Regions from separate parts of the Corynebacterium freneyi genome, predicted to be linked through region 3. Evidence: riboswitches for the same ligand, from Rfam matches in the RefSeq annotation. Region 3 holds a riboswitch; each other region holds the start of a gene.

Region 1 (6,993 bases), 810 kb from region 3:
TCCCACTCGGGCTTGCGCTTGTCCGCGAAGGCGTTCATGCCCTCGTACTTGTCGGCGGTGGAGAACAGCGAGTAGAACACGCGGCGCTCGTAGTGGATGCCCTCGGTCAGCGTGGTCTCCAGCGCGCGGTCAACGGCGTCGGTGGCGATGTAGGACGCGGTCAGCGGCATGTTCGCCACCTTCTCCGCGATCTTCGCGACTTCCTCGGCGAAGCCCTCCAACGGCAGGATGCGCGACACCAGGCCCGAACGCTCGGCTTCCTCCGCGTCCATCATGCGGCCGGTGAGCACCAGATCCATGGCCTTGTACTTGCCCACGGCCTTGGTCAGGCGCTGCGAACCGCCCATGCCGGGGATGACGCCCAGGGTGATCTCCGGCTGACCGAACTTGGCGTTGTCCGCGGCCAGGATGATGTCGCCCATCATCGCCAGCTCGCAGCCGCCGCCCAGCGCGTAGCCGGACACCGCGGAAATGATCGGCGTGCGCACGCGGGACAGGCGATCCCAGCCGCCGAAAAGGTCGTCCAGGTAGACGTCCTTGTACGAAAGGTCCTTCATCTCCTTGATGTCGGCGCCGGCGGCGAAAGCCTTCTCGGAGCCGATGATCACGATGGCGCCGATGCCGTGGTCGCGGTCGAAGCCCTCCACCGCGTCGGCCAGCTCGTTCATCACCGTCGTGTTCAGCGCGTTGAGCGCCTTCGGGCGGTTCAGCGTGATCGTGGCCACGCGCCCCTCGACGGAGGTCAGGATGGTTTCGTAGGTGCCTTCGGACATTGGTTTTTCTAGTTCCTTTCGTCGGAGGCCGCGCCATCGGCCCGGGTCTGTTCAATGATGGCAGAAAAGTCCAGGCCGCCGTTGCCGTCCGCCAGGAATCGCGAGTAGAGCTCGCGGGCCAGCCGCCCCATCGGCGCCGAGGTGCCGGCGGTGTCCAGGGCGTGCTCGGCCAGGCCGAGGTCCTTGTCCATCAGGGCGGTGGCGAAGCCCGGCTTGAAACCGTTGTTCGCCGGCGACGTCGGCACCGGACCCGGAACCGGGCAGTTGACCGTCAACGCCCAGCAGGCGCCGGTGGAGTTGGAGACGACCTCGTGGAACGCCTCCGGGGTCAGGCCCAGCTTATCGCCGAGCAACATCGCCTCGCCGATGGCGATCTGTTCGACGGCCAGGACCATGTTGTTGCACACCTTCGCGGCCTGACCGGCGCCGGAGTCGCCGCAGTGCACGATGGAACGGCCCATGTGCTCGAGGACCGGGCGGGCGCGCTCGACGTCGGCCTCGTCGCCGCCGACCATGAAGGCCAACGTGCCCGCCGCCGCGCCCGAGATTCCCCCGGACACCGGGGCGTCGACGTGCCGGTGGCCGGCCGCCGCGACGCGGGCGGACAGCTCCCGGGCGTCGTCGACGGCGATCGTCGACGAATCGATGAACAGCGCCCCGGCCGGCGTGACCGGCAGCAGCTCGTCGTAGACGGCGCCGACGATCTTCCCGTTCGGCAGCATCGTCACCACGGCGTCGGCCGCCGCAACCGCGTCGACGGCGGATTCGTGGACGGTCACGCCTCCGTCGGCGGCGGTCTGGCGCGCCTCCGGCGACGGATCGGAGCCATGGACGTCAAGGCCCGCCTTGGCCAGGTTCACGGCCATCGGGCCGCCCATGTTGCCCAGGCCGATGACGGCCACGGTGCGGATGTCGGTGGTGCTCATCTGGATTCTCGCTCCTCGTGTGTGGGGGTGGGTCGTCGTCAAGCAATCGGTGCCGCAACGGAGCCGACCCGGACCGACCGGAGTCGGCGGGGCCGGCGGGGCCGGCGGGGCCGGAAGATCTGAAAGGTCTAGAAGGTCAGCGCGCCCTTGGCGGCGGCGCGACCGAGCATCATGCGCATGATTTCGTTGGTGCCCTCGAGGATCCGCATGACGCGCAGATCGCGGACGATGCGCTCGACGTCGTACTCCTCCAGGTAGCCGTAGCCGCCGTGCAACTGCAGGGCCTCGTCGGCGACGTGGAAACACGTCTCGGTGACGTGCAGCTTCGCCATCGCGCACGCCTCCGGGTACCCCGGGGCCTTCGTGTCCAGCGCATTGGCCGCATGCGACAGCATCAGACGCGACGACTGCAGGCCCGCTGCCATGTCGGCGATGCGGTGGCGCAGCGCATCATTGTCGATGAGCGTGCCGCCGAACGCCTTGCGGTCCCGCAGGTAGGACACCGCGCGGCCGAAGGCGAACTCCGCGCCGCCCAACGCACAGGCCGCGATGTTGATGCGGCCGCCGTTGAGACCCCGCATCGCCATGGTGAAGCCCTTGCCCAGGCCCCCCTCGCCGCCGATGAGGCGGTCGGCCGGGATGCGCACCCCGTCGAACATGACCTGCGCGGTCGGCTGATTGCGCCAGCCCATCTTCTTCTCGTTCGGGCCGAAGGACAGGCCCGGGGTGCCCTTGTCCACCAGGAACGCCGAGATGCCCTTCGCGCCCTCGGCGCCCGTGCGGGCCATGACCAGGTAGACGTCCGAGGCGCCGGCACCGGAGATGAACTGCTTCACGCCGTCGAGCACCCACTCGTCACCGTCCTTGACCGCGCGCGTCGACAGCGACGCCGCATCGGAACCGGCGTCGGGCTCGGTGAGGCAGTACGAACCCAAAACCTCCATCGACGCCAACCGCGGAACGAACTCCGCGCGCTGCTCCTCGGTGCCGAACTCGTCGACCATCCACGTCACCATGTTGTGGATCGACAGGAACGCCGACGTCACCGGGCAGCCGCGGGCGATGCGGTTGAACACCACCACGCCGTCGGAACGGGTCAGCCCCGTGCCTCCGTGGTCCTCGGAGCAGTAGAGGGCGCCGACGCCGAGCTCGGCCAGGCCGCGCATCTCGTCGACGGGGAAATGGTGGTTCGCGTCCCACTCGGCGGCGTACGGCGCAATGTGCTTGGCCACGTACGCGTCGATGGTGTCGGCGAGCATCTTCTGGTCTTCGGTGATCCAGGTCATGGGTGCCTTCCTGATCTTCCTTCGATTCCGGCGGGTGCCGTGATTCCGGCGGGTGCTTCGGTTCCTGCGGGCGGTTCCGGCGGTCAGGCGCCCAGGACCGGCATGTTGAAGGACGCGCCCTCGCGCGGGCCCTTCGGCCAGGTGGTGGTGATGGTCTTGGTGCGGGTGTAGAAGCGGAAGGCGTCCGGGCCGTGCTGGTTGAGGTCGCCGAATCCGGACCGCTTCCAGCCGCCGAAGGTGTGGAAGGCCACCGGGACCGGGATCGGGACGTTGACGCCGACCATGCCGACCTCGACGCGGGAGGCGAAGTCGCGGGCGGCGTCGCCGTCGCGGGTGAAGATGGCCACGCCGTTGCCGTACTCGTGCTCGTTCGGCAGGGCCAGGGCCTCCTCGTAGTCCTTGGCGCGGGCGATGCACAGCACGGGGCCGAAGATCTCCTCGTCGTAGCAGCGCATGCCGGGCTTGACGTTGTCGATGAGCGACGGGCCGATGAACAGGCCGTCGGCGAGCGACTCCCCCTCGAACTCGGCGTCGGTGGCGCCGGACTCGCGGCCGTCGATGACGACGGTGGCACCCTCGGACTCGGCGGAGCCGACGATGTCGCGGACGCGCTCGAGCGCCTGCGGGGTGATCAGCGGACCGTAGGAGGCGTCCGGGTCGAGGGAGTGGCCGACCTTGAGCTCCTTGATGCGCTCGACGAGGGCGTCGCGCAGGGCGTCGGCGACCTCGTCGCCGATCGGCACGGCGACGGAGATGGCCATGCACCGCTCGCCGGCGGAGCCGTACGCTGCGCCGATGAGCGCGTCGACGACGCGGTCGAGGTCGGCGTCCGGCATGATGATCATGTGGTTCTTCGCGCCGCCGAAGCACTGGGCGCGCTTGCCCAGCTTCGCGGATGTGACGTAGACGTGTTCGGCGACGGGGGTCGAGCCGACGAAGCCGATGGCCTTGACGTCGGGGTGCTCCAGCAGACCGTTGACGGCGTCGTGGGCGCCGTGGACGACGTTGAGCACGCCGGCCGGGCCGCCGGCCTCGAGGAAGAGCTTGGCCAGGGTGACCGGCACGGACGGGTCCTGCTCGGAGGGCTTGAGCACGAACGCGTTGCCGGCGGCGAGGGCGGGGCCGGCCTTCCACAGCGGGATCATGGCCGGGAAGTTGAACGGGGTGATGCCGGCGACCACGCCGAGGGGCTGGCGAACGGAATGGACGTCGACGCCGGTGCCGACGGATTCGGAGAACTCGCCCTTGAGCAGGTGCGGGGCGCCGAGGGAGAACTCGACGACCTCGAGGCCGCGCTGCAGGTCACCGTGGGCGTCGGCGAAGGTCTTGCCGTGCTCGAGCGAAAGGTCGCGGGCGATGTCGTCGGCGTTGGCGCGGATGAGGCGGATCCACTCGTTGAGGACGCGGGTGCGCTTCAGCGGGCTCCACGCGCCCCAGTCCTTCTGGGCCTCCTTGGCGTTGGCGACGGCGCGGTCGACGAGTGCGCGGTCGGCCAGTCCGACGGTGCCGCGGACGGCGCCGGTGGAGGGGATGGTGACGTCCATGGTGGCGCCGTCGGCGTGGACTTCTTCGCCACCGATGATGTGGGGGATGCGGATGGTCATGCCTGTTCTTCCCTTCGCCGCGGGCTTCCGCCCGTCATGTTTTGGTTAACGATCGCTAACCGAAAACGTATGTGACGCGGGTCACGAAATCTAGGAGGAGGTATGGCGCGACCACATTTGGGGGCACCGTGTTAATGTTGCGAATTGACTGTTAACTCTTCGCCTCCCTGCTTGGCGCCCGCTTTTACCCCGGCCAACCTTGCTTTACGACGACCACCTGGCAGACCTTCGCCACCCGAGTTTTCTTTTTGCGAATTTCGTCCTAAGGTGACCTGCGCAACTGGTTCCGCCCCCGCGGTTGTCGCGGGATGTCGGACGCAAGAGGGAATCCGGTGAGAATCCGGAGCTGTCCCGCAGCGGTATGCCGGAACGAAAGCCGTCAAAGGCACTGGGGTCGATGCCCCGGGAAGCGACGGCCGGTAGGCCCCGCCCACTTGGGCGCACGCCGGCGAGCCCGAATACCTGCCCGTTGTGCCGGCTCATCCGATCCGGCTCACCGAGGGCGCTCGTGGACTGGCGCGACGTGGCGTAAACCGACGGGCGAGTCTCCCCGTCGGTGGCTTCGGCGCAGGTTCAGGTGCGACCCCGGTCTTTCTTGACGAGGATCGAGGAGATCACCCCATGACCGCACGTTCGACCCGGGCGGGCCAACGCCCGCCGTTCACCGCGACGGTGCCGGGCTTCCCGCGCATCGGCGCCCACCGGGAGCTGAAGAAGGCCATCGAGGCCTATTGGCGCGACCCGGCCCTGGCACCGGAATTGGCCGACACCGCCGCCACGTTGATCGATCGCCGCCTCACGCGCGCGACCGCGACCGGCCTGGATTCGGTGCCCGTCGGCACGTTTTCCCACTATGACCAGATGCTCGACGTCGCCGCGATGGTGGGCGCCCTGCCCGCGCGCGTCGACGACATCGCCGACCATGAGCCCGGTTCCGGGTCCGACCCCGAACGTGACCCCTCCGCCGACGACCTGCTTCCGACGTGGCTGGACCGCTATTTCGCCGCCGCCCGCGGCGCGGAGGGGATTGCGCCGTTGGAGATGACCAAGTGGTTCGACACGAACTACCACCACCTGGTCCCCGAGCTCGATCCGGCCCGACCCTTCGCCGCCGACCCGTCGTTCCTGGTGGCGCAGTTGCGCCGGGCCCGCCGCCATCACGTTCCGGCGCGGGCGGTGCTCATCGGCCCCGTGACGTTCCTGGCCCTGTCGAAGATGGCCGACGGCACCGTCGGCGCGCCGTTGGACCGCCTGCCCGAACTCGTGGACGCGTACCGCGACATCGTCGATGCCGTCGCCGACGAGGGCGTGGAGTGGATCCAGTTCGACGAACCGGCCCTCAACACCGGGCATCTGCCGGCGGGCCGCGACGGCGAGGTGTCGGAGCAGTGGCGCCGCCTGGTCGTCCATGCCCACGTCCGGGGCGTGCGCGTGCTGGCGCAGACGTATTTCACCGACGCCCAGCGAACGGTGGACCTTCTCTCCGGCACCGGCGTCGACGCCGTCGGCGTGGATTACGTCGCGGGAGCCGCCCCGGATCTGTCCGCCCTGCCGACGTCGACGCTGGTCGTCGCGGGCGTCGTGGACGGCCGCAACGTGTGGCGCACGGATTGCGCCCGGGCCCTGGGCGCGCTCGCCGAGGTCGCGCAGTCGCACCCGGTCGCGGTGTCCACGTCCTGCTCGCTGCTGCACGTGCCGCATTCTCTGGCCGCCGAGCCGTCGCTGGCCGATGAACCGGAGTTGCGGGCCCGCCTGGCGTTCGGCGAGGAGAAGATCATCGAGGTCGTCTCACTCGCCCGCGCCCTGCACCATCCGAACTGCGAGCGCATCCGCCGCAACGGGATCCTCGCCGACGCGGAGACCGCCGCGAACGAGGAGCAGGCCGAGCAGACCGAGCAGACGGAACGGGCCGGGCAGCCCGATCCGGACGCGTCCGCGGCAGCCGTGGAGCACGAGGTTCCCCGACGCAAGGGCGGGGTCCACGACCGGGCGCCGTTCCCGGAACGCCGGGAGGCCCAGCGCCGGCGCCTGGACCTGCCGCCGCTGCCCACGTCGACGATCGGTTCCTTCCCGCAGACGCCGGAGGTCCGTGCGGCCCGGGCGGCGTTCGCACGGGGCGAGTCGTCGGCGCCCGCCTACGAGGCCGCGATGGTCCGCGAGATCCTGCACGTCATCGACGAGCAGGAGAAGCTGGGGTTGGACGTGCTCGTGCACGGCGAGCCGGAGCGCAACGACATGGTGCAGTACTTCGCCGAGCAGCTCGACGGGTTCCACTGCACGTCGAACGCGTGGGTGCAGTCCTACGGCACCCGATGCGTGCGTCCCCCGATCCTCCACGGCGACGTCTCGCGCCCCGAGCCGATGACGGTGCGTTGGTTCCGCGCGGCGCAGGACATGACGGAGC
Region 2 (6,993 bases), 530 kb from region 3:
GAGCTCCCCGGGCGGACGCTCATCCTGCCCCACGAAGCCCACCAACCGCGCGCGCTCCCGCGGACGCATGCCGGCGACGTCGCGACCCCCGTACAGCACCCGTCCGGAAGCCGGCGGGGTGATCCCGGCCAAGGCGCGCATCAGCGTCGACTTGCCGATGCCGTTGACGCCGACGATGGCCGTCAGCGAGCCGGGCGTGGCGGTGAAGGTCACGTCCGACAGCAGGCGGCGCCGCCCCACGTCGACGGCCACCGACTCGACTTCGAGGATCGCGGCGTTGCTCGACCCGCTCATGACTGTCCTCCAAAACGGTATCGGGAACGGCCCATCAGCAGCAGGAACACCGGGGCGCCGATGACGCCCGTGACCACTCCCAGCGGAATCTCCTGCGGCGGCGCGATGAGACGGGCCAAGACGTCCACCCACAGCAGGAACAGCGCGCCGCCGAACACGGCGACGGGAATGACCCGGCGATGAACCGACCCCACCACGAGACGGGCGAAATGCGGGATGACCAGGCCGACGAAGCCGATGCCACCGGCCACGGCCACCATCGCGCCGACCAACAGCGCCTGCACCGCGAACAGCCCCTTGCGCAGCAGTCCGACCCGCACGCCCAGGGCCGCCGCGGTTTCGGGGCCCGCGGACAGCGCGTCGAGGCGCGGGCTCAACATGAACATCAGGATCACCGCGGGCACGAGAACGAGCAGCGGCAGCAGCAGCCGGTCCCATTGCGCCCCCGACACGGACCCGAGCATCCAGAACAGCACCGACTGCGCCGAGCGGGAATCGGGTGCCTTGAACACCAGCAGGCTCGCCACCGCCGAGAACGCCGATGACAGCACGACGCCCGACAAAATCAGCCGCAGCGGGGTGATGCCGCCCTGCAACATCGTCACCAAATACACGGTGGCGGTGGCCGCGATCGCGCCGACCAACGCGCCACCGGACAACGCCCAGATGCCGAAACTGGAAAACGCCCCCAGGGTGATCACGGCCGTCGCACCGACGCTCGCGCCCGAGGAAATGCCGAGCAGATAGGGGTCTGCCAACGGGTTGCGCACCAACGTCTGCATGGCGACGCCTGCCATCGCCAACCCCGCGCCGACGATGATCGCCATCAGCCCGCGGGGCGCGCGCAGCTCCCACACGATGTCGTTGACGGCGCGGTCGGGGTGCACCGTGCCCGAAAACTGGGCCGCGAGCACCGACCACACGTCCGACAGCGAGTAACTCACCGAACCGAACGTCAACGACGCGACGAAGCTGACGGCGGTCAGCGCCGCCAACAAAAACACGAGAAGCGGCGTCGCCGCCTTGCTCCGCACTTTCGAAAACCTCGCTTTTCTCCGGTGTCCCGTAGCGTCGCGGCTACCGGGTGATGTACTCCCGTCCGTCCAGGCTCTCGGGCAGCGTCATCGCCGGCTCGATGTCCGACTCCGGCACGAGGCCGAACTTCTCGAGTCCCTTGCGAACGTGCTCGGCGGCGTCGATGTTGAGCGGCGAGGACACCCACATCGAGTAGTTGAGGTTGATGAAGCGGTCTTCCTTGACCGCCGGCAGGTCGCGGGTCAGCGGGTGGTTCTTCAGGATCTTGATCTTGTCCTCCAGCGACTGCCCCTCGTAGTCGACGAACACGAAGGCGTCGGGGGCGTCGGCGGCGAGGGACTCCCAACCGACCTGCACCCAGGAGTCGGCGAGGTCCTCGGCCTGGTTGCGGGCGCCGGCGGCCTCGATGATCGCTTGAGGCGCGCCGAACTTGCCGGACGTGAAGATCGCGTCGGTGCCGGAGTCGAAGACGAACAGGGTGGGGGTCTGCTCCGGCTGCGGAGCGTCGTTCAGCTTCTTCAGCCGGTCATCGATGTCGTCGATGACGGATTCGGCCAGCTCGGAGTCGCCCGCGATCGCGCCGATGTTGCGCAGATCGATGTCCAGCGCCTCCCACGGTTCGACGAGACCGCGGTGGTCGGTGCCCTCCTGTCGGCAGGACTCCGTGAGCAGGTACGTGGCGATGTCGCGCTGGTCCAGCAGGTCCGGCGTCACGCCGAGGCCTTCCGACAGTCCGTAGTTCCAGCCGGCGAAGTAGATGTCGGGCTGCAGCGACACCACCTGTTCGAGCGTGGGCTGCTTGTCCGAAATCACGTCGAAGCCGTCGATGACGTCGGCACCGTACTTGGCGGCCAGGGTGTCGTGGGCCTTCCCGATCGACGCCACCGCGGACAGGTTGTCGCCCGCACCGGCGGCGAGGGCGATGGAGATGATTCCCGAGTCGTAGGCCAGCATCGACGGATCGGCCGGGTAAGTCATCTCCTCGCCGCAGTTTTCCACGGTGACGCTGCCGTCGGCGTTGACGGTGCCGCCGTTGGCGTCATCGGCGCCGTCGGTCCCGGAGCAGGACACCAGAAGCAGGGCCATCGAGGCGGCGATGGCGGCGGAGGCAGGGCGAAGCGGGAACTTGTTCAATTGGTCCACCTTCGTGGAAAACCGCCGCGATCTTTACGCGAGATGCGACGTCGATGACGAACCGGCGGGTCTTCGGACTCGAAGGCGACTCCCCCGCGCCTTCCCGGACGGTGCAGTGCACTCCAGTGGCCTCATGCGGGGGATGGATCCCTCTCACCGCTGCGCGACAGTTCCGGATTCACACCGGATTCCCTGACGCCGATTCCTTGCGCGACAACCGTAACATTCCAACGCCATCGACCCGGCCGAAAGGCGCGCTACAGGTCTCCCGCCGCCCGCGAGATCAATTCCGCGGTGCGACGGCCTGCGGCGTAGGCGGGGGCGATCCACGACGCGGGCGCACCGACGAAACCGCGGTCGACGGTGACGCCGACGTGGTCGACGAGGTCGGCGCGCGGGAACGACAGTTCGTCCCACAGCCGGGCGACGCGTTCGGCGATGTCGCGGGCTTCGGGTTCCAGGTATGCGCCGGTGTGTTCGTCGGTGGCGCCCGGGACCGCTGGCACGGCGCCGAACAGCAGATCCAGGCCGGCGGCGCGCAGGCGGCCGACTTCGTCGAGGGTGGCCGAGCCACGGATCGCCCCGATGGGCAGCGCGATTCGGGCGGCGCCCGATTCCAGCAGCGCCTTTTCCAGCGACGGCGGCCGCGGCCCCTCCCCCGACGTCCGCGCGACCAGCCCGGGAACCGCGATGGCGATGTCGGGCAGCCCCGAGCCTTCCGCCGTGAGCACCCGCCACTGCGCGGCCATTTCGCGGTAACCGACGGCGGGCAGCGACGTTCCCGCCACCGCCGCCTCGACCAGGCCCGCCGCGATCGCCGGGGCAGCGGGTTCGTGCATGACGACGGCCACCTCCGCTCCGAACCGCCGTCGCACGTCGGCGATGTGGGCGGCCAACCCCTCGGCGAGCGCGGCGGCGAGGTAGGACACGGCGCCGCGGTCGACCAGCATGCGGTGACCGTCGGCCAGCTCGATTGACGCCGCCAGCGTCCACGGCCCGACGACGGGCACGGTGACGGTCTCCGGCGTCGCGCCCCAGAACTCCTCGCAGACGTCGAGGTCGCGTTCCAGGTGGTCGGCGGCCAGCGACGCCGCGGCCCCCGGTCGATCGGCCACGCGCCACGACCGCGGGCCGACGTCCATCGACAGGTCCGCCAGGATCGCGCCGGTCCGCCCGATGGCGTCGGCACCGAGTCCCCGGTCGGCGAGGATGGGCAGGTGTGGAGTGGCCCCGCATTCCCCGGCGAGGATCTCCGCCGCCGCGCGCACGTCGGTACCCGGCAGCGGCCCCAGACCCGAAAACGCGGTCACCGGTCCGCCTCCTTCTCCGTCGACGCGATGGTGCCGGACCCCAGCACGATGTCGCCGTCGGCGTCGGGGCGGTAGAGCACGGCCGCCTGCCCGGGGGCCACCCCGCGCAACGGTTCGGCGAGGACGCAGATGAACGCCCCTCCGGTGCCCGCCGCATCCACCGGGCCGGTCCACGACACGGTGCACGGCACGGGGCGGCCATGCGCCCGCACCTGCACCTCCGCATCGAATTCCGCCGGGGGGCCGCCCGCGTCGACGCCGGCGTCGTCGTAAAGCCACACCGCCCGATCGACGTGGAGCACCCGGACATCCAGGTCCTCGCGTCGTCCGACGGTCACCGTGCCCGTGCCGGCATCGACGCCCGTGACGTAACGCGGCTTGCCGTCGACGGCGGGACCCGGCAGCCCGAGGCCCTTGCGCTGGCCGATGGTGAAGGCGTCGACGCCGCCGTGGTCGGCGAGCTTCTCCCCCGTCGCACCGTCGACCACCGCACCCGGCCGCCGCGGAATGTGACGGCCCAGAAACGCCTGGGTGTCGCCGTCGGGGATGAAGCAGATGTCCGTCGAATCCGGCTTATTCGCGATGGAGATGCCGCGGGCCGCCGCCTCCGCGCGAATCTGCGGCTTCTCGGTGTCGCCGATGGGAAACAGCGACCGCGACAGCTGATGCCGGTCGAGCACGCCGAGCACATACGACTGGTCCTTCGCCGGATCGCCGGCGCGCCGCAGCCGACCGTCGTCGTCGACCAACGCGTAATGGCCCGTGGCCACCGCATCGAACCCCAACGCCAGCCCACGGTCGAGCAAGGCCTGGAACTTGATGCGCTCGTTGCAGCGCAGGCACGGGTTCGGAGTCTCGCCGCGGGCGTAGGAATCGATGAAATCGTCGACGACCTCGGCACGGAACCGCTCCGAGAAATCCCACACGTAAAACGGGATGCCCAACAGGTCCGCGACCCGGCGGGCGTCGCCGGAATCCTCCAGCGAGCAGCAGCCGCGGGCGCCGGCGCGCAGCGTGACGGGATCCTTGGCCAGCGCCAGGTGCACGCCGACGACGTCATGGCCGGCATCGACCAGCCGCGCCGCCGCCACGGCCGAATCCACGCCGCCGCTCATCGCCGCCAACACCCGCATCGCGCTACCTCCCGTGGGCTTCGCCCTTCGTTTCCGTCCGATTCCGTCGTCCCCGTCACCGCACTGCACGGGATCAGGCCATGCCCGCCGCGCGCGCCCGTGCGACGGTATCACCCATCACGGACAGCACCGCATCGACGTCGGCGGCCGTGGAATCCCAGCCCAGCGTCAGCCGCAGCGCACCGCGCGACACCGCGACGTCGACGCCCATCGCCTCGAGCACGTGGCTGGCCCGATTGACGCCTGCGGCACACGCCGAGCCGGTCGCGGCGGAAATCCCGGCGGCGTCGAGAAGCATGATGAGGCTGTCGCCCTCCGCCCCCGTCACGCTGACGTGGACGTGCCCGGGCAACGCGGGCTCGGTGGTGTGCACGACGATGCCGTCGAGGTCGCGGATGCCGGAGAGCAGACGATCCCGGAGCGTGACGACGGCCCGGCGTTCCTCCTCCATCGCCGTGGTCGCGGTGCGCAGTGCGGCGGCCATTCCGGCGGCGGCGGCGACGTCCGGAGTGCCCGACCGCAGGCCCCGTTCCTGGCCGCCCCCGGCGTTGAGCGCGGTCAACGACGTCGAACGCCGCACCAGCAGGACGCCGATTCCGCGCGGGCCGCCGAACTTGTGGGCCGACGCGGCGAGGGTGGCCGCCCCCGACTTCCCGAAATGCACCGGCACGTGGCCGACCGCCTGAACGGCGTCGACGTGGACGGGCGCGTCGTGGTCGGAGGCCGCCGCGATGAACTCGTCCACGGGCTGGATGGCGCCGGTTTCGTTGTTCGCCCACTGGCACGTCCACGCGTGGTGGGGTGCATCGGCGACGGCGGGGTCGGCGCACGGCTCCCGGAGCGCGCCCACGCACACCCGTCCGGCGGCGTCCACCGGGGCCTCCACGACGCGGGCGCCATGGTGCTCGGCCAAGTGCGCGGCGGCCTTGCGGATCGCGTCATGCTCGACGGGAGTGGTCACCACCGTGCCGGGCGCGCCCGACTTCGCCGCCGACGCCAGGTACAGGCCGCGCAGACCGAGATTGTCGGCCTCGGTGCCTCCGGAGGTGAACACGACCTCCACGGGCTCGGCGCCGAGGTCGGCGGCGATGGATTCGCGCGCCTCCTCCAGGATCTTCCGTGCGGCCCGCCCTTCCGCATACTGCGAATTGGGGTTGCCGGCGCCGAGTGCGGCGATCATCGCCTCGCGGGCCGCCGGGCGCAGCGGAGACGTCGCGGCATGGTCGAGGTGGTGGCGCGGCCGGGTGGTGCGGGAATCATCGGTGCTGGACATCCCGGACAGAGTAGCGCGTCGCCGCGGCCTCGCCGGTGCACCGGGCACGGCGAAGGGGCCGCCCGCATGCTGCGGACGGCCCCTTTCGCGGATCGGGAAGGCTTACGCCTTCTTGATCTCCTCGGTGGCCTGCGGGGCCACGTTGAAGAGGTCGCCGATGACGCCGAAGTCGGCGATTTCGAAGATCGGCGCCTCCTCGTCCTTGTTGACGGCGACGACGGTCTTGGAGGTCTGCATGCCCGCCTTGTGCTGGATCGCACCGGAGATGCCCAGGGCGATGTACAGGTCCGGGGACACGGTCTTGCCGGTCTGGCCGACCTGGAACTGGCCCGGGTAGTAGTCGGCGTCGACGGCGGCGCGGGAGGCGCCGACCGCGGCACCGAGGGCGTCGGCCATCGGCTCGACGACGTCGGCGAAGCCCTCGGCGGACGCGACGCCGCGGCCACCGGAGACGACGATCTTGGCCTCGGTCAGCTCGGGGCGGTCGCCGCCCTCGGCCGGGGTGAAGGACACGATCTCGACGGCGGTGTCGTCCGCGGCCGGGTACTCCACGGCGGTGACGGACGGCGAGGCGGCGGCCTCGACCGGGTCGACGGAGCCCGGGCGCAGGGCGTAGACCGGGGAGGCGCCGTAGCCGGCACCCTCGACGATGAACTCGCCGCCGAAGATCGAGTAGACCACGGAGCGGTCGTCCTTGATCTCCACGACGTCGGACAGAACGCCGGAGCCGGTCAGGGCGGCGACGCGGCCGGCGATCTCCTTGCCGGCGGCGGAGGCGGCGACGAGGACGGGGACCTGGCGCTCGGAGGCCAGG
Region 3 (6,993 bases):
AGGCTCACCGCCGCCGGCATCGACTACGAAATCGTGCCCGGCGTGGCGTCGTTCTCCGCGGCCGCGGCGGCGCTCGGCCACGAACTCACCGTGCCCACCGTCGGCCAATCGGTGATCCTCACCCGCGTCTCCGGCCGCGCGTCGGCCATGCCCGACGGCGAGACGCTCGACAATTTCGGCCGCACCGGCGCGACCCTGTGCATCCACCTCGCCGCCCACAACATCGACCGCGTCGTCGCCGAACTCGAACCGAACTACGGCGCCGACTGTCCCGCCGCCGTCGTCGCATTCGCGTCCCGACCCGAGGAGGTCATCCTGCGCGGCACGCTCGGCGACATCGCCGCACAGGTCAAGGAGGCGGGCGTGACCCGCACCGCCGTCATCGTCGTCGGCCGCGTGCTCGGCGCCGAAGGATTCCCGGACTCGTACCTGTACTCCGACGGACGCCCCCGCGACGCCGAAGGGAGGACGCTGACGTGCGGGCACTGATTCTCGGCGGCACCGCGGAGGCCCGCGCCCTGGCCGCGCGACTGGTCGACGCCGGCTGGCACGTCACGTCGTCGCTGGCCGGGCGGGTCTCCGAGCCGAGGCTGCCCGTCGGCCACGTGCGCATCGGCGGTTTCGGCGGGCCGGCCGGCCTGACCAGGTGGTTGCTCGCCGACGCCACCGAAGTCTTCATCGACGCCACCCACCCCTTCGCCGAACGCATCAGCGCCTCGGCGGCGGAGGCGGCGCGGGCAACCGGACTGCCGCTGGTCGCGCTGCACCGTCCGGCCTGGGAGCCGGTCCGCGGCGACGAATGGCTCGAGGTCGCCGACATGGCGGCCGCCGCGGAGTTGGCGCGGACGCGGTTCGCCACTCCGTTTCTGACCATCGGCCGCCAGCAGCTGTCGCACTTCGCCGCCGACGACGAGGGCCGGTACCTCATCCGCTGCGTCGAACAGCCCACGGGGCCGCTGCCGCGCAACCGCACGGTGCTGCTCACCCGCGGTCCCTTCGACGTGGCGGGGGAGCGCAAACTGATGCGCGACTACGCCGTCGATTGCCTGGTGACCAAGAACTCCGGCGGCGCCCAGACCTACGCTAAGATCGAGGCGGCCCGCGACCTGCGCAAACCGGTGATCATGGTCCAGCGCCCCGAGTTGCCCGGCAAGGGCATCGCGTACGTCGCCGACACCGTCGACCGGGCCTTCGACGCGGTCACCCGGGGGCGCGTGTAGCGGCACCACCCGCAGTGCGGTCGCTTCTGCGATGCGGCCGCTCCTGAAGCGCGGCCCCTTCTGCGATGCGGCTGCTCCTGCCGCGCGGTGAAGCGTCGCAAAGTACTGCCACCATTCGACAAAAGGCCAGGTCGGGTTTTTCCGGCCGCATAAAATGTCGACTTTCCGACGCGCGGCGCCGATCAACGCCCGCCGCCCGACCGCCGCACGACTGGCCAGTTCGGACGCCCGACCGCTAGCGATCCCCGCCGAGCGCCCCGGTCCCCGCGAATCCACCGCCGCCGTAATGCCGGGCGGTGAACACGCGCACGCCATCGACGCCGTCGTACGCCCGCGTCGACGACGCACCGACGATGAGCATGGTCCGCATGTCCACGACCTCCGGGTCGAATTCGGCGACGGTGGTGACGGTGACCTTCTCCTCCGGCGCCCCGACCGCGCGGGCGACGATGACGGGCGTTTCCGGATCGCGGTACTCGGCGAGAAGATCGCGCAGCGCCACAACCTGGGCCCGCCGCGTCTTCGACGCCGGGTTGTACACGGCGAACGCCATGTCGGCGTCGAGCACCGCGCGCAGTCGCTTTTCGACGGTCCGCCACGGCTTCAAACGGTCCGACAGCGAGAGCATGGCGAAGTCGTGACCGAGCGGGGCTCCGACGCGACTGGCGACGGCCTGGGCGGCGGTCATGCCGGGGACGATGCGCACGGGCACGTCGCGCCACGCCTCGTCGTCGGCGGTTTCCAACACGGCGGCGGCCATGGCGAACACGCCGGCGTCGCCGGAGCTGACCACCGCGACGCAGGCACCGGCCTTGGCCAGGTCCAGCGCCATCGCGGCGCGCTCGCCCTCGACCCGATTGTCGGACATGTGCTTGGTGCGGCCTGGCTTGTCCGGCACCCGGGAAACGTACGTGGCGTAGCCGACGACGTCGGTGGCGCGATCCAGCTCGGCGGCGGCCTCAGGCGTCATCCACCGGTCGGGGCCGGGGCCCAGGCCGATGACCACGACCTCGCCCAGGCCCGCCCCGGGGCCGCCGTGGCCCGCATCCGCGACGGCGTCGGGTGCGCCCACGCGTGAGGCGACGCGGACTCCGGTGTCGGGCCCGCCCGTCTGCTCGGCGCCGACGACCACCACGGCGAAGTAGGGCACGTCGTCGGCGGCGACGTCGGCCAGCGGAGCCGACCAGCCGTCGCCCATCGTGGCACGGACGACGACTCTCGCCCGGTCGAGTTTCCCGGCGTCGCGCAGAATGTCGCGGACGTCGTCGACGTGGCCGGCGAGTTTCATGATCACCAGGCAATCCGCCGCCGCCACCGCCGCCGCCAGTCGTGCGCGGCCTGCGGTGGCGGGCAGGATCGACAGGATGTCCGTTCCCTCGGCCAGCGGGTGGGCGAGCTCGCCCGCCGCGGCGGTGACGCTGGGCACGCCCGGGACGACGTGGGCGGGGAAGTCTCCCGCCAACGCGCGATGCAGGTGCTGGTAGGAGCTGTACAACATGGGGTCACCGAGCGAGAGCACGGCAACCGACCGCCCCGCGGAAAGATGATCCGCCAGACGCGCGGTCGCCTCCGCGTAGAAGGCGCCCATCGCCTCGGCGTAATCGTCGTCATCGCCGCCGCCCCTGGTGACGGGGTACACCAGCAGCTCTTCGATGGCCGGCGTGCTCCGGGCGTCGATGAGCTCCGACGCGATGCGCCGCGCCGTGGACCTGCCGTGCGGGCCGGCGTGGAAGGCGATGACGTCGGCCGACGCGATGACGTCCGCGCCGCGACGGGTGATCAGTCCCGGGTCGCCGGGGCCGAGACCGACGCCGTAGAGGTGGCCCGGCGCGACGGCGCGGTCGCTCACGGGAGGATCTCCCGCTTCGTGGCCAGCGCGTTGAGGGCTGCGCAGGTGATGGCCGAACCGCCGCGGCGGCCGGTGACGGTGATGTACTCCAGGCCGGGGATTTGCGGGGCGACGTCGATGGTGGACTGCTTCGATTCCGCCGCACCGACGAACCCGACCGGAATGGCCAGCACGGCGGCGGGCATGGGCAGCTCGCCGTCGCGGAGTCGGTCGAGCAGGTGGTACAACGCGGTGGGCGCGTTGCCGATGGCCACGACGGCACCGGCGAGCCGGTCACCCCACAAGTCGACGGCGGCGGCGGTGCGCGTGGTGCCCAATTCGGCGGCCAGTCCCGGGGTGCGCTCGTCGTGAAGCGTGCAGATGACCTCGTTGTCCGCGGGCAGGCGGCGGCGCGTGATGCCCGAGGCGATCATGGTCACGTCGGTGAAGATCGGCTTGCCCGCCTCCAGCGCGGCGCGGGCGGCGGCGACTGCGCCGGGGGAGAAGACGATGTCCTCCGCCAGGTCCGTCTGGCCGGCGGCGTGGATCATGCGGACGGCGACGACCTCCTCGTCGGGCGAAAAACGCCCGAGGTCGGACTCGGCGCGGATGATGGAGAATGACTCGCGGTAAATCGCCGCGCCGTCGGTGACGTAATCGAAGCCAAACATGCCAACAGCGTAAGTCAGACCGGCCGGTCGAACGCCGCCGACCCGTCCGCGGCGCGCCCCGACTCAGCGCCGACCACGCTCTGCGCCAACTCCGCGCGGCCCAGTGCCCCGACTCCGCCCCGGCTGGGCTGGGCTCCCGGGGTCAGTCGACCGAGGTGACCTCGTATTCGCCGTCGCCGGTGGCCAGGTAGTCGACGTATCCGCCCTTGGGTCGGCCGCAACGGCGCTCGCAGCCGGAGAAGTGCACGCGTCCCTCGGGCAGGCGGGCCTGGGCGATGGCGTGGGCGGCGTCGCCGCGGGTGTCGGCCAGCGACTTCGGGCAGCCGGGCCGGCCGGTGCAGGCGGAGACGTTGAGCCACGTCGACTTGCGGTCGAAGATCAGGCCGTTGGGCGCCAGGACGCGCACGACCTGCTCGGCGTCGGCTTCCTCCAGGTCGTGGAGGACCAGCGAGTACCAGGGCGTGACGTGGACGGGCACGCGGGTCTGGGCGATGGCGCGGGCCAGGCGGGAGGGCAGGACGCCGAACCGCAGCCCGGCGGCGAGGCTGACCAGGCCGTCGGGCTGGTCGATCCACCCGATCTGTTCGGTGCCGGGGTGGGCGAACGCGAAGGACTCGGCGGCCGACGGATCACCGACGGGCACGCCGATGGCTTCCGCGGTCATGGCGACGACCCGGTCGGCCCCGTCGGATTCGGCGATGCGCCAGGCCTCGCCGCGCACCTCCGCCCACGCGCGGGTCGCCGACAGCAGCATTTCCACCGCGCGGTCGCGGGGCACGGACACTCCGGCGGGTGCCCCGGCGACGACCAGTTCGAATTCGCCGCCGCCGAGGGCGACCAGGCCGAGGTCGGGTGCTTCGCCGAGGACGTCGCCGCGGCCGTCGTCAAGCGCGAACAGGGTGCGTCCCGGCAGCGCCGCAAGCGACTCGTCGGCGCACAAGGCGTCGTCGAACGCGTGCACCAGCTCGGAGACGTCGTCGAGTCCGCCGACGCGGCCGGTCATCGGGGACTGCAGGATGTTGCGCACGCGGTCGTGGTCGGGGTGGGGGAGCATGCCGGCTTCCTCGGCGGCGTCGGCGAACCCGGACACGTCGCGGATGCCGCGGATCTGCAGGTTGCCGCGGGAGGTGAAGTGGATGTAGCCGTCGCCGAAGTTGTCGGCCAGGTCCGCCAGCACCATGAAGCCCGGCGCGGGCAGGAATCCGCCGGGGAAACGCAGGCGGCCGATGGCGCCGTCGGCGGCGATGTGCACGCGGCGGGTGCCCGGGCAGGCGTCGGGGCGGTCGCGTTCGGGGCGGGGGGTTTCGGGCTGGTCGACCATGGGGTTCATGCCTCGATGATACGTGCGGCGCGTGGGGCGGGCGTTGCTTGACGACGGCCCGCCTGCCGCCCGTGCGCCCCGGGGACCGCGGGCGCCCGGGTGTCCCGACGACCCGGATCCGACGGGCGCTGTAGGCTACCCTTCGACAACGTTCAACCACCCGACCCGGGTGGTGGGGAAGCCGGTGAAAATCCGGACGGTCGCGCCACTGTGAAAGTCAGACCCCCACGCCCCGGGAAGCTTGGCCACGGGGCGCGACATTCCCCGGGAAAGGCGCAGACGCGATGATTCTGCTGCTGTCCACGTCCGACACCGACCTGCTGTCCGCCAGGGCCGCTGCGGCGAAGGAGGCGGACGTCGAGTACCGCTGGGCGAACCCCGCCCGCCTGCTCGACGACGATCTGCCGGGGCTTCTCGACGGCGCCGACATCGCGGTCATCCGCCTGCTCGGCGGCCGCAGGGCGTGGGAGGAGGGCATCGACGCCGTCATCGCCTCGGGCATCCCGACGGTGTTGGTCTCCGGCGAGCAGGCTCCCGACGCGGAACTGACCGAGTATTCGACGGTCCCCGCCAACGTCGCCACCACCGCCCACGCGTATCTGGCCGAGGGCGGACCCGACAACCTGGCGCAGCTGCACAACTTCTTGTCGGACACGCTGCTGTTCACCGGCCTGGGCTTCGCCGAGCCGAAGCGCCTGCCGGCGTGGGGCCACCTCGAGCGGAACTGGGGCTCCGCCCTGGACGAGTGCAACGACGATCGCACCGACGAAAAGGCCGGCGGCGACATTGACGCAGCTGCCTCCGCCGACGTCACCGGGACCGCACCGGTCATCGGCGTGATCTACTACCGGGCCCAGCATCTGGCCGGAAACACCGCCTACGTCTCCGCCCTGTGCAGCGCCATCGAAAAGCGGGGGGCCGTCGCAAAGCCCATCTACGCTGCCTCGCTGCGCACCGCCGGCGACGACCTGATCGCCGAGCTCGGCACCTGCGACGCGCTGATCACCACCGTCCTCGCCGCCGGCGGCAACCGACCCGCCCTGGCGCAGGCCGGCGGCGACGACGGCACGTGGGACGTCGCGGCCCTGGCGAAACTGGACATGCCCATCATCCAGGGCCTGGCCCTGACCTCGCCCCGCCAGGCCTGGGAGGACAACGACGAGGGCCTCACGCCCCTGGACGTGGCCACCCAGATCGCCGTGCCCGAATTCGACGGCCGCCTGATCTCCGTGCCGTTTTCGTTTAAGGAGATCGACTCCGACGACCTGATCACCTACGTCCCCGACTTCGAACGCTGCGACCGCCTCGCCGGCATCGCCGTGCGCCACGCCCGCCTGCGCCACGTCGACAACGCCGACAAGAAGATCGCCGTCATGCTGTCGGCCTACCCGACCAAGCACGCCCGCATCGGCAACGCCGTCGGCCTGGACACCCCGGCGTCGACGCTGAAGGTGCTCCACGCACTCGACGAGGCCGGCTACGACCTCGGCGACGTCACCGCCATCCCCGGTTTCACCGACTACGTCGCCGCCACCGCCGCCGGCGACGCCGAAGCCCGCACCGCCGCCGCCGACGCGTTCATGCACGCCATCATCGACGCCGGCGGCCAGGACCCGGACTGGCTGACCGAAGAGGTCATGGCCGCCAATGAACTGCGCTTGCCCGCCGACACGTACCTCGAGCACTTCGAGACCCTGCCGTGGCAGCTGCGCGAAACCATGGTCGACCACTGGGGCGAGGCCCCCGGTTCCCTGTACGTCCACCCGAAGACCCGCGACATCTACATCGCGGGACTGCGCTTCGGCAACGTCGTCGTCATGGTCCAGCCGCCCCGCGGCTTCGGCGACAACCCCGTCGGCATCTACCACGACCCCGACCTGCCGCCGACCCACCACTACCTGGCCTGCTACCACTGGCTGGCCCGCCCCGCCGACGACGGCGGCTTCGGCGCCG
Region 4 (6,993 bases), 820 kb from region 3:
GACCATCCGATAGATGAGCTCGGCCAAATACGTCAACGTGCGCGGAATGCCCGACCGATTCAACCAGGCGAGCACCTCCGACAACGGCGTGGTCACCGTGAACAACATCGTGCAGCCGATCGCCGCCGTCGCCCGCGCGACGACTTCCGCCGCGCGCTGCGGCCCCGTCGGCGACCAGACCAGTCCGTCCAGCGTGATGGTGAACAACAACGGCAGAATGCCCACCGCGACGAACGCGGCGGGAGCGGACCACAGGGTCAGGAACAACCCCGCCGGCACCCTCGCGATGACGGCCGCGACCGCCACCGCGACGATGATCAGCACGGCCGCCGGCCACGGGGGCAACGAAATGGCCAGCAACAGCAGGCCACCGCACAACAGGGCCTTCTCGCCGACGTTGCGCCGCGCCCACCGATTGCGGGCCGCGGCGGTTTCGAGGGCGTTCACGCTACGAGGACTCCCGCTCCTTGCTGCGGCCACGGTAGAAGCCCAGCGCGTAACCGAGCACGCCGCCGCCCAGGCCGGCCTGCAGCGCGAAGAGACCGGACTCGACCTCGCCCGGCAGCTCGTCGACGACCGGCTCGAACCACGGCTCGTAGTCCGGGTTGCTCTCCTCGATGAGCTCGGTGGCGGCACCGTCCGCGCCGCCGAAGGGCTCCTCCTCGGGGTCGCCCAGGTTGAAGAACATGGGGAACACCGCGATGACGACGGCCAGGACGATGAGGCCGATGGTCACCCCCGCACCGGAGCGCTTCGGGGGCGTGTGGGTCTGATTCGAGGCGGTCATCGCACGGTCTCCTTCTCGTCGGCGTCGGCGGGGGCGGTCAGGCGCTCGTCATGGGCGACCGCGTCGGCGATCGCGACGTCGGAAAGCTCGTTCTTCTTGAGCACGCCCAGGGAGAACAGCTCCTTCTCCGCGACGGTGCGCAGGGCCTTGACCACCAGCACCGTCAGCAGCGCCTCGATGACGGCCAGCGGGATCTGGGTGACGGCGAACAGCGACAGGAACGTCGCCAGCGCACCGCCGAACCCGCCCGGATCCGCCGGGTGCGCCAACGCCAGCTGCGTGGCCGTGACCACGTAGGTGGACAGATCCGCCAGGAACGCCGCGACGAACACCGAGGGCAGCAAACCGCCGCCCAAACGCCTGGTCAGGACGTACCCGCCCCACGCGACCCACGGGCCGACGATGCCCATGGAGAACACGTTCGCGCCGAGCGTGGTGATGCCGCCGTGGGCCAGCAGCAACGACTGGAAGAGAAGAACGATGGAGGCCAATACGGCCATGATGGGCGGCCTGAACATCACCGTGCCCAGGCCCGTGCCCGTGGGGTGCGACGTCGAGCCGGTCACCGACGGGATCTTCAGGGCCGACAGCACGAACGTGAACGCGCCGGCGGCGCCGAGGAGCAAACCGGTGCCCGGCTTCTCCTTGAGCAGCTTGTTGACTCGCCACGCACCGTGGACGACGAACGGCGCCGCGGCCACCGTCCACCCCACCGCATGGCCGACGGGCAAAAAGCCCTCTGCGATATGCATGTGAATTTATCCTCACGCGCCCCCGTCACCTCGCGGGTGGCGCACCGATCCACCCGGCGCCCATCGACGCCGGGGCCGATCCACGGCCGGTCTCCTGGCTGACGGGGCTGCCCCGCGGGACGTGCCGCGAAACATCCGCTCCGGCGCCTTCCCGCGCCCCGCCGGTCCTTTGCCATCGGCCGTGCGGAGCCCGGTGGCATGTGCCGGACCGGGGTCACCCCGATCACAGTGGCGAGGGCCGCCGCCCACTTGCAGGGCGTTCCCGTCCACCGCGAATCTGCCTCCCATCCTATGCCCCGCAGCCGACGGCGATGCGGCGCGGGCGGCGACTCTCCCCCTGGTCGCGGGCTTGCAGGTGCCCCCACCCCAAAACTAGACGTACCTGTCTGTACAAAGAGGGCATCGCGGCGTACACTCGCCCACCGACGAAGGAAACGAGAAAGGAACCGACTGGATGACCATCCACGACAACATCACCGACCTGATCGGCGGCACCCCGCTGGTCAAGCTCAACCGCCTCACCGAGGGCCTGCCCGGCACGGTCGTCGCCAAGCTGGAGTTCTACAACCCGGCCAACAGCGTCAAGGACCGCATCGGCAAGGCCATCATCGACGCCGCGGAGGCCTCCGGCGAGCTGAAGCCGGGCGGCACCATCGTCGAGGGCACCTCGGGCAACACGGGCATCGCCCTGGCGCTGGTCGGCGCCGCCCGCGGCTACAAGGTCATCCTCACCATGCCGGACACCATGAGCCAGGAGCGCCGAGTCGTGCTGCGCGCATTCGGCGCCGAGCTGGTGCTGACCCCGGGCGCCGAGGGCATGAAGGGCGCGGTGAACAAGGCCAAGGAGATCGTCGAGAACACCGACAACGCCATCCTGGCCTCCCAGTTCGCCAACCAGGCCAACCCCGAGGTTCACGCCGCCACCACCGGCGAGGAGATCTGGGCCGACACCGACGGCAAGGTCGATTACTTCGTCGCCGGCATCGGCACCGGCGGCACCATCACCGGCGCCGGCCGCACGCTTAAGAAGCACAACCCGGACGTCAAGCTCGTCGCCGTCGAGCCGGCGGATTCCCCGCTGCTCACCGAGGGCAAGGCCGGCCCGCACAAGATCCAGGGCCTGGGCGCCAACTTCGTCCCGGAGATCCTCGACCGGGACCTGCTCGACGAGGTCCTCACCTCCACCAACGAAGATGCCATCGCCACCTCCCGCGAGCTGGCGAAGCAGGAGGGCATCCTCGGCGGCATCTCGGCCGGCGCCAACGTCAAGGCCGCCCTCGAGATCGCCGCCCGCCCCGAGGCCGAGGGCAAGACCATCGTGGTCATCATCCCGGACTTCGGCGAGCGCTACGTCTCCTCCATCCTGTACCAGGACCTGCGCGACTAAACCCGGACTGCGCCCCCTCCCGCATCCGCCGCCGACGCTCCCTCATACCGGGGCGTCGGCGGTGCGCTATGTAAAGTTGGTCACCATGAATTCGTTCCTGAGGATCCTCAAGGAGGACCTGGACAACGCCCGCGCGCACGACCCCGCCGCCCGCGGTGACGTGGAAAACGCCCTGGTCTATTCGGGCCTGCACGCCATTTGGGCGCACCGAGCCGCCCACGCGCTGTGGCAGAAGGGGGGCGCGGCGAAGGGCCTGGCGCGAATCCTGGCCCAGTTCACCCGGTTCCTCACGGGCATCGAGATCCACCCGGGCGCGAAGATCGGCCGCCGGTTCTTCATCGACCACGGCATGGGCGTGGTCATCGGCGAAACCGCCGAGATCGGCGACGGCGTGATGCTGTACCACGGCGTCACCCTGGGCGGCCGCAGCCTGGCGAAGGTCAAGCGGCACCCGACGTTGGAGGACAACGTGACGGTCGGCGCCGGCGCGAAGGTGCTGGGCCCTGTCGTCATCGGCGCCGGTTCGGCCATCGGCGCCAACGCGGTGGTCACGCGGGACTGCCCGCCCGATTCCATCGTGGTGGGCATTCCGGGCAAGGCCCGCCCCCGTCAGCCGGAGGAACACCGGCCGCTGCTGGACCCGGCGGAGTACGTCCAGGGCGACGGCGACGGGATCTAGCTGCGGCATCCGACTGCAATTCCGCCGTCGAACCACGAACGGCGCCGACCGGGCGACGACAAAGGGCCGACCCCGCACACCACGGGGTCGGCCCCTTTTTCGGGCTAAACCACGGGGTCGCCACTGCCCCCGTGGTTTGGGCCCCGTGGTGTGGATTGGGTGCGTGGCGGTTACGCGACCAGGTCGGCGTAATCGGGGTTCTTCGCGATGAACCGCTCCACGGCCGAGCACGACGGGATGACGGATCCACCGGTTCGGCGGACGTCGTCAAGCGCGGCCTGGATCAGGGGCTTGGACAGGCCCTGCCCCTGGAACCGCTCGTAGACGACGGTGTGATTGAAATTCAACGCACCTTCGGCGGGCTCGTAGGCCGCGAAACCGGCCTCTTCGCCGTCGACGATGATGACGTAACGACGTCCGGACTCGTCGTGATCGATGGTGTGCGCCATGGTGATTCTCCCTCGGTCGATGATGTTTCCCACCAGGGTACGCACGCCCGGCGGACACCATCGCGCAATCGACGGACGGAACCGTCAGACGGCGCCGTGGTCGACCGCGGCCGGCGGAGTGCCGGGCTGCTCGTCGGCGCGACCGACGGCCACACGACAGGGCACCGACCCCGTGCCATGGGCCCGTTCGGCGGCGACGCCGGAACGCCAGCCGGGACTCACCAGGTCCGCGAGCGATCCCGACAGATCCGCCAGCTCCGCGTGCGACAGACCGGGGACGACGACGGTGATGCGGTGACGCGCCCGCTCCCCCACGTCGGCACCGGGGTTGGCTTCGCGCCACTCGTCCAACATGGACGAACCCTGGGCACCGTCGGGCATGACGTCCTCGTACACACGCGCGCCGGAGCCGGGGACGAACTCCTCGAGCGCTCCGCGAATCGTGTCGGCTGCGGCCACCCGGCCGGGCTCGTCGGTGAAGAGGAAGATGCGGATGACCGACGGCAGCGACTCATCGCCGGACATCGTTCCCGCCGATGCGAATTCGGTACTCATGGACATTGATTTTACCGACGTCGTCCCACGGCCGAATCGATGAGGGCGGGGTAAGTTCCGCGCCGAAAAAGGCCCGGCGGGGACGACGAAAAACCGGAAGCCCGCCTTTCGGCGGACTCCCGGCCATTCGATTGTGGCCAGAAGCGGGATCGAACCGCTGACCTTCCACTTTTCAGGCGGACGCTCTACCAACTGAGCTATCTGGCCGAACAAACCCTCTGGGGGAATGTCGGCGACCCTGACGGGACTTGAACCCGCGACCTCCGCCGTGACAGGGCGGCGCGCTAACCAACTGCGCCACAGGGCCTTATGCCGCACACGAACTCCGTCCGTGCACGAGTTGATACTCTACACAGCCGTTCATCGGGGGCACAAATCTGCAGCTCACGGCGAAATTCCGCTCATTCCCCGCACCCGTCGCCACGCCTCCCCCGCCACGCCGCTCCCTTGCCGCGCGATAAAAAGGAAAGGGGCGAACGTCGCAAAGCAATACCCGCCACCGACGAACACGAAAGGCGGCCACCCACCTGAAATGGATGACCGCCTTCGCCAGAAAAATGGCGACCCTGACGGGACTTGAACCCGCGACCTCCGCCGTGACAGGGCGGCGCGCTAACCAACTGCGCCACAGGGCCTTGTTCTGTTGTGCTCCCATTCGGGGAGTGGTACTCCCTACGGGATTCGAACCCGCGCCGCCGCCTTGAAAGGGCGGTGTCCTAGGCCGCTAGACGAAGGGAGCTCGTCTTCGCGTTGGGCGCGGGGGAACGAACCCCCGCGGCAACGTATGAAACACTAGCCTACGGCACACCACCCGACAAAATCGCAGGTTCGCGCTGCTTTTCGACGGTCCGGCGGCGAGCCCTCGAGCGGCCGATGAGCACGAGATCGAGCAGCAGGAAGCCGATCATCGACATGCCGAGGAGCGGCAGGAACGCGCCGACCGTCGCGGCGAAGACGACCACCCCGGCGACGATGCGCCACGACGGCACATCCGGCAGGCCGGGAACCGACGTGCCGCGCACGGTGGGACGACGCAGCCACCACATGCGGTAACCCAGCACGATGATCGCCGCGATGCCCAGGCCGGCGGCGATGACGCGATCGGCCTGGGCGGGTGAGGCCGGCCCACCGGCGCCCGGCGATTCCGGCGGCAGCGTGGCGTCGACCTTCGGCGCCTTCCAGTCCAGCGCGGAAACGACGGCGTCGACGTTCGCGCCGGCCCTCTGCGACCACGTGATGCGGGTGGCGGCCAGGCCGAGCATCGCGACGATCAGCCACACGCCGAGAACGGCGTGGAGATTGAGCGACCGTCGACGGCGGCCCGCGTCGCCCGTCGGGGCGGGGGCGGCGCGCCACAGGCGGGTTCGGGTGCCGGGATCACGACGTCGGGCGGCCGACACGCGGCGCCACCACAGGTACAGCCCGCCCAGTGCGAGCACCCACAACCACGAAGCGGCCAGCTCGGCGTAGAGTTCGCCGGGTTCGCCCAGGTGGAGTTGCTGATGCAGACCGGACAGCCACCGGCGCACCGGCAGCTCGCCGAGCCCGGAATAGGTCCGCTCCTCGCCGACGACGGCGGCGGTCGCCGGGTCGACGGTGAGCAGGTCGGCGTAGACGACCTTCTCGATCGTCGGCGCCAGCGCGTAGAACGCACCGGAAATGGCCGCGATCAGCAGGAATGGGCCGACCATCAAACCCGCGTAGAAGTGCAGGCGATGGAGGAAACGCGCGGGCCGGTCGCGGTTGACGCGACGGGCCGCGGGGGTTTCGGACATGGGGTCAAAACTCCTCGGGAAAGACTCGGGGGTGCGACTGGAAGCGTTCGGCCGAACGCTGATTAGTCGAATCCATTCCCCGAGAGTTCCCGGCGATTTATCCCCTCAGGTCAGACCGCGTCCGCGGGCTCCGACTCCGGCGCGGACTCAGACTCCGGCGCGGGCTCCGACTCCGGAGCCGGTGCGCGCAGCCAGCCCTTCCGATCGAACCACACGGAAGCGATCAGGCCGATGGTCACCGCGACGGCCACGGAAATGCCGGCGTAGATCAGCGCGTTGCCGACGCCCGACTCCCACGTGCCGCCGAGGTAGAGCATCGACCGCGAGCCGAGGTAGATCTGGTGCATCGGCGAGATCAGGCCCAGCACCCGGAAGAACTCCGGCACGGCCTCCAGCGGCAGCGTGCCGCCGGCCGACGGCAGCCCCAGGACGATGAACAAGATGAGGTTGACCACCAGACCCGGGTTGCCCAGCAGCGCGTTGATGGCGTGGCTGACCCAGCCGACGGCGAGGATCATCGCGGCGGTGAACCCCCACAGGGCGAACGGTTTGTGCAGGGGCATGCCGACCATCGAGCCGATGACGACGTACAGCGCCGCGACGAGGGCG

What was found. Region 3 has a riboswitch for cobalamin ahead of cobN (cobaltochelatase subunit CobN). Riboswitches for the same ligand answer to the same signal wherever they lie in the genome.
Region 1: another riboswitch for cobalamin. It lies ahead of metE (5-methyltetrahydropteroyltriglutamate--homocysteine S-methyltransferase); the one in region 3 lies ahead of cobN (cobaltochelatase subunit CobN).
Region 2: another riboswitch for cobalamin. It lies ahead of CFREN_RS05005 (ABC transporter substrate-binding protein); the one in region 3 lies ahead of cobN (cobaltochelatase subunit CobN).
Region 4: another riboswitch for cobalamin. It lies ahead of CFREN_RS10905 (energy-coupling factor ABC transporter permease); the one in region 3 lies ahead of cobN (cobaltochelatase subunit CobN).

The regions. Positions count from the first base shown of each region.
Region 1 is NZ_CP047357.1:2,432,421-2,439,413, forward strand. Features, by position in the region: gene CFREN_RS10865 (enoyl-CoA hydratase) at 1-773, opposite strand, end outside; gene mmsB (3-hydroxyisobutyrate dehydrogenase) at 782-1,699, opposite strand; gene CFREN_RS10875 (acyl-CoA dehydrogenase family protein) at 1,828-2,985, opposite strand; gene CFREN_RS10880 (CoA-acylating methylmalonate-semialdehyde dehydrogenase) at 3,069-4,589, opposite strand; cobalamin riboswitch at 4,854-5,073, shown strand; gene metE (5-methyltetrahydropteroyltriglutamate--homocysteine S-methyltransferase) at 5,211-6,993, shown strand, end outside.
Region 2 is NZ_CP047357.1:1,086,625-1,093,617, reverse strand. Features, by position in the region: gene CFREN_RS05015 (ABC transporter ATP-binding protein) at 1-294, opposite strand, end outside; gene CFREN_RS05010 (FecCD family ABC transporter permease) at 291-1,328, opposite strand; gene CFREN_RS05005 (ABC transporter substrate-binding protein) at 1,372-2,415, opposite strand; cobalamin riboswitch at 2,510-2,700, opposite strand; gene CFREN_RS05000 (uroporphyrinogen decarboxylase/cobalamine-independent methonine synthase family protein) at 2,721-3,773, opposite strand; gene mnmA (tRNA 2-thiouridine(34) synthase MnmA) at 3,770-4,906, opposite strand; gene CFREN_RS04990 (cysteine desulfurase family protein) at 4,980-6,179, opposite strand; gene CFREN_RS04985 (electron transfer flavoprotein subunit alpha/FixB family protein) at 6,282-6,993, opposite strand, start outside.
Region 3 is NZ_CP047357.1:1,620,351-1,627,343, forward strand. Features, by position in the region: gene cobM (precorrin-4 C(11)-methyltransferase) at 1-489, shown strand, start outside; gene CFREN_RS07305 (cobalt-precorrin-6A reductase) at 477-1,220, shown strand; gene cobJ (precorrin-3B C(17)-methyltransferase) at 1,456-3,069, opposite strand; gene CFREN_RS07315 (precorrin-8X methylmutase) at 3,066-3,719, opposite strand; gene cobG (precorrin-3B synthase) at 3,862-5,049, opposite strand; adenosylcobalamin-variant (AdoCbl-variant) riboswitch at 5,205-5,277, shown strand; gene cobN (cobaltochelatase subunit CobN) at 5,325-6,993, shown strand, end outside.
Region 4 is NZ_CP047357.1:2,441,263-2,448,255, forward strand. Features, by position in the region: gene CFREN_RS10895 (energy-coupling factor transporter transmembrane component T) at 1-447, opposite strand, end outside; gene CFREN_RS10900 (energy-coupling factor ABC transporter substrate-binding protein) at 449-787, opposite strand; gene CFREN_RS10905 (energy-coupling factor ABC transporter permease) at 784-1,539, opposite strand; cobalamin riboswitch at 1,607-1,828, opposite strand; gene cysK (cysteine synthase A) at 1,994-2,926, shown strand; gene epsC (serine O-acetyltransferase EpsC) at 3,012-3,605, shown strand; gene CFREN_RS10920 (GNAT family N-acetyltransferase) at 3,776-4,054, opposite strand; gene CFREN_RS10925 (hypothetical protein) at 4,139-4,609, opposite strand; tRNA gene CFREN_RS10930 (tRNA-Phe) at 4,744-4,816, opposite strand; tRNA gene CFREN_RS10935 (tRNA-Asp) at 4,843-4,916, opposite strand; tRNA gene CFREN_RS10940 (tRNA-Asp) at 5,168-5,244, opposite strand; tRNA gene CFREN_RS10945 (tRNA-Glu) at 5,273-5,348, opposite strand; gene CFREN_RS10950 (PepSY-associated TM helix domain-containing protein) at 5,407-6,384, opposite strand; gene CFREN_RS10955 (YhgE/Pip domain-containing protein) at 6,495-6,993, opposite strand, start outside.